Regions from separate parts of the Brevundimonas sp. SORGH_AS_0993 genome, predicted to be linked through region 2. Evidence: predicted binding sites of a transcription regulator. Region 2 holds the regulator's gene; the other holds the start of a gene.
What was found. The regulator LexA, encoded in region 2, represses DNA repair genes until DNA is damaged. The targets are predictions, from matches to a motif close to ATGTTCNCNANNTGTTCT.
Positions count from the first base shown of each region.

Region 1 (2,386 bases), 300 kb from region 2:
TGCGACGCCGTCGGTCGCGGCCCACCAGCACGATCGGGGCCTCAGGCGGCGGCGCGGCGTCGCCCAGCCGCCGGCGCAGCCGATCGATCGGCCAGTTCGGCAGGTAGAGCGAGACGACCCTTTTCATCACAGGCTTCCAGGGAGAAATCGGCGCAGTCGCCGGCGCGGCAACGGATCAGTTCGACGAACCAGCGGGGACGACCGACCCCGGGGGCGGGCAGGGGGGACGACGGCTGGGGCGTGACCCGCCAGCGCGTCGCCGCGGCCGTCGGCTGTCCGAAGTCGGCAGCCTCCGCCGCCCGGCGCCAACGCCGCACCGCGAGAGCAGTGACGCCTGAGGCCTCGGCGGCAAGCTGGAGGCGGCGCGACGCCGTCATCGACAGCCGCGCCACCTCCGCGACCACGGCGCCCAAACCGCCGTGACGCAGCCCCTCCTCGAAACAGGCGAGCAGGCTCTTCTCGTCTCCCGCCTCCAGATACAGCACCCGGTCCGGCTCCAGCCCGACCTGACGCAGGGCGGGCGCGAAGAGATCGGGCCGCGTGACGCACCAGAGCACCTGGCCCGGCAGGCGGGCGGCGATTCCGGCGGCGAACAGTGCCGCCGCCGCGCCGTCCACCGCGCCGTCGCCGCCGCCGGCCACCTCGTGCAGGGCACCCAGCGCGAGGCCGCCCTGCGGAAGGGCTGCGTCCAGGCCGGGCACGCCGAACGGCAGGACCGCCGGGCGGGGCCGCCCGGTGGCCTCCAGCGTTTCGATACGGGCGCGCAGCGCCGCGAGATCGGCGGCGGGCCGGGGGTGCATGGCGGCCTCCTTTCCGAGGTCTCTAATGTTCGTGTTTCGTTCTGGTTCTCATTTCACGGCGGAGTCAACGGCGCGGGCGCCTTATCCCCGCGCGAATCGCCATGAATCCTTCCGGCGGCTTTCGCGTTTGACGCCTGAGGAGATCCGATGACTGAACCTGAGCAGCAGCGATATTTCGCCTGGGCCGACAGCGTCGGCCGGGGCCACGGGCATGTCGTCGAGGCGGGCAGCTACGAGGCCGCCGCCGTCGGCTACACCGAGCTCTACACGCCGCCGGTGGACGGCGACGGCGATATCCGCGTTTTCGTCGCCGGCCTGGACGACGGCCAGGAGCACTGCTTCACCATCGATCTCGGAGACGGTCACGCCGAGCCCTGCGACTGACCCGGCGGTCGGAGCGAATCACTTGCGTCGGTGTTGAGTCGAGTCTGCGCGGGGCCATGCGGGCTCCGCAGGGAGACGTCGACCATGGCCTACCGGCCCACCTGGCAGGGACACCTGCGCCTGTCCCTCGTGACCTGTCCGGTCGCCCTTTACACCGCCACCAGTTCGGGCGGCGAAGTGCACTTCAACCTGATCAATCCGGAGACGAACAACCGGATCAAGATGGTGACGACGGACCCCGACACCGGTCCTGTCGACCGGTCCTCGCTGGTGAAGGGCTACGCGGTCGCCAAGGACGAATACATTCTGCTGACCGACGAAGAGATCAAGTCGGTCAAGCTCGAAAGCACCAAGACGATCGACATCGAACGCTTCGTCCCGGAGGACGAAATCGATCGGCTCTATTGGGATAATCCCTACTACCTCGCCCCGGCCGGCGGTATCGCCGAAGAGGCCTTCGGCGTCATCCGTGAGGCCATGCGCTCGGAGGGCAAGATCGCCTTGGGCCGCGTCGTCCTCTCGACGCGAGAGCGTCTGCTGGCGCTCGAGCCGCGCGACAAGGGCATCCTCGCCTATTCGCTGCGGACGCGCGGCGAGGTGCGCGACACGCGCGACGTCTTCGGCGCCATTTCGGAAAAGCAGCCGGACCCGGCCATGATCGATATCGCGCGCCGGATCATCGAACAGCAGGCCGGGCCCTTCGACCCGGACCAGTTCGTCGATCGCTACGAGGAGGCGCTCAAGGCGCTGATCGCCTCCAAGCAGCGGGGGCAAACGCCGGTGCGCTCCGCCGAGCCGGATGACACCCAGGTCGGCGACCTGATGGCGGCGCTGCGCGCCAGCCTGCAGGGCTCGGCCGCGCCGCGGACCAGCCGAACTCGGACTGCCGGCCGGACGCCGGCGGCCGCGAAACCGGCGCGGGCGGCGGCGCGTCGTCGGGCGGGCTAGTGGCGTCGATCGCCTTTGTCGCCGTAGCCCGGCTTCGACGCGGTCTTGGCCTGGCGCTTCTGGTCCTGCGCCGACGACTTGCCGACATCGACCTGTTCGTCGAAGCGGCCCTCGCTGTCGCGGCGGACATAGCGCTTGTCGCCGGGGGTCGGTTCGATCAGCTCGCGTTTGGACATGACGGTCTCCCTTTGCTGAGAGGGGAATCCGTGCTGGCGAGTCGGGTTCCGTGACAGCGCCGGACGGGCGTCCGACGA
Region 1 is NZ_JAUTAH010000001.1:238,487-240,872, forward strand. Features, by position in the region: gene QE389_RS01275 (DNA polymerase Y family protein) at 1-127, opposite strand, end outside; gene QE389_RS01280 (ImuA family protein) at 42-800, opposite strand; gene QE389_RS01285 (DUF5961 family protein) at 948-1,184, shown strand; gene QE389_RS01290 (Ku protein) at 1,269-2,132, shown strand; gene QE389_RS01295 (hypothetical protein) at 2,129-2,308, opposite strand.
Region 1: a site for LexA is predicted at 826-843, ahead of QE389_RS01280 (ImuA family protein). Genes of this name have one in related genera too.

Region 2 (2,386 bases):
CTGGCAGGTGGCCGAAAGCCGCGCCCTGGGCGCCGACTGCATCCTGATCATCCTGGCGATGATCGACGACGGGCTGGCGGGGGAACTTCTGTCCGAGGCAGAACGGTTCGGCATGGACGCCCTGATCGAAACGCACGACGAAACCGAAATGGCCCGCGCCTGCGCCCTTGTTTCGGATCGGACGGACGCCCTGGTCGGGATCAACAATCGGTCGCTGCGGACCTTTGAGGTGGACCTGGAGGTTACGGAGCGCCTGTCGATGCTCAGCCCTGTGCATGCGCTGCTGGTCGCGGAAAGCGGCATCTTTACGCCCGAGGATGTCGAGCGCGTTTCGGCCGCCCACGCCCAGGCGATCCTGGTCGGTGAAAGCCTGATGCGCCACGACGATATCGAGACGGCCACCCGTCGCCTGCTGGCCGCCTGACAACGGACCTGACGGCGGGCGACACTGCCGTTAAGTTGACATTAGCAAGGAACACTTACAGAACATCGTCAATGTTCACGGCCCGTTCCGATTCGTCGGTCGGGCGCATGAGGGGCCGGCGATGCTCACGCGCAAGCAGCACGAACTGCTGATGTTCATTCACGAACGGATTCAGGAAACGGGCGTTTCCCCGTCGTTCGACGAGATGAAGGAGGCGCTGGACCTGGCGTCCAAGTCTGGCATCCACCGCCTGATCACGGCGCTGGAAGAGCGCGGTTTCATCAGGCGTCTGGCCCATCGCGCCCGTGCGCTGGAAGTCACCAAATTGCCCGAACAGGCCACGGCCGGGGCGCCACGCGGTCGGGCCGGCTTCAAGCCCGACGTGATCGAAGGCGGCGCCGCTCTGTCAGCGCCGGTCGCCACGCCCGCCAACGACATTCGCGAACTGCCCCTGCTCGGCAAGATCGCCGCCGGCACCCCCATCGCCGCCATCCAGCACGAACAGGACCGCCTGCCCGTGCCGGAATCCCTGCTGGGCAAGGGCGATCACTATCTGCTGGAGATCGAAGGCGATTCCATGATCGAGGCCGGCATTCTGAACGGCGATCTGGTGGTCATCCGGCGCGGCGACACGGCCAACAATGGCGAAATCGTCGTAGCCCTGGTCGAGGGCGAGGAAGCGACGCTGAAACGCCTGCGTCGCAAGGGCGCCTCCATCGCGCTGGAGCCGGCGAACCGCCTGTACGAAACCCGCATCTTCGGACCGGATCAGGTCCAGGTTCAGGGTCGTCTGGTCGGCCTTATGCGCCGCTATCACTGACGTCGGGATCGGGCTGGCGGGTCCACGGGCGCCGACCCCGCGCCTGGGTCGTCCAGACCGCCCTCCAGCCCTGCCCTTCCCTCCACAGTTCAACCGCACCGCCCCGGGCATAGTCGATTCCGTCCAGCACCAACCGTCCCTCACAAGCCGGCGGCAGGGTCGGGACGGCCGCCCGCACACTGACGACCGGCGCCGAACGGCACAGGGCCTCCATCTGATCGGCGTCCGGGCTGCGCTTGCCCCACCACAGCGCTATGGGACCTGACGCCGATGTGTCCGGCCGACAGGCGAAACGGGCGCAGGTCCAGCCATCCTGCGGCCTATCCGTCATTTCAAGCCCGCGTCGGCGGGACCAAAGATCGACGGCGAACTCCCGCACGCCGGGCCGGACCACCACGGCCTCATCCGCCTGGCGGAAAGCCGCATTTGTCCCGCCGTCTCCGATCCACAGATCCGGCGCAGCCGGTCGGGGCCACAGCAGAACCGCCGCCGCGAACGGCGCGCCCAGACATCGCAACCGTCCGCGCCACAGGCAGATGAACAGCACGCCCAGAAAGGCGATGGGCAGGACGTAGTCGGGCGCGCTGGCGATGGTGCGGACGGCGCCGGGCAAGCCTGCCGTCCAGCCGCCGACGCCCAGCATCGCTTCCACACCCCAGCCTGCGACGGCCAGAAAAGGCGCGCCCAGGCCCAGGGGCTCCAGCGCCGCCCCCAGGGCCAGGGTCGGCATCAGGATGAAGTCGGCGATCGGCGCCGTGCCCAGATTGGCCAGCAGGCCATAGACGGCCGTTCGATTGAAATGCTGCATGGCGAAGGGTCCGGTCGCCAGGCCGGCCACCAGGCTGGCCGTCACCGCCGCCGTCAGCCAGCCGCCGAAACGCTGCACCGCCGCGATCGGCCAGGGCACGGAAATCTCTCGCATGCGCTTCGGCCAGGCCTCGACCAGGGCCACCAGGGCGGCGGTCGCCGCGAAGGACATCTGAAACCCCGGCGTCACGATGGCCTCGGGCTGAAGCGCCAGAACCACAAAGGCCGCGACCGCCAGGCCGTGCATCGTCACCGCCTGGCGATCCAGCAGGATGGCCAGAAAGGCGATGGCGGCCGTCACGGCCGCCCGTTCCGCCGGCGCCGGCGCGCCTGAT
Region 2 is NZ_JAUTAH010000001.1:539,382-541,767, reverse strand. Features, by position in the region: gene trpC (indole-3-glycerol phosphate synthase TrpC) at 1-424, shown strand, start outside; gene lexA (transcriptional repressor LexA) at 546-1,244, shown strand; gene QE389_RS02765 (ComEC/Rec2 family competence protein) at 1,225-2,386, opposite strand, start outside.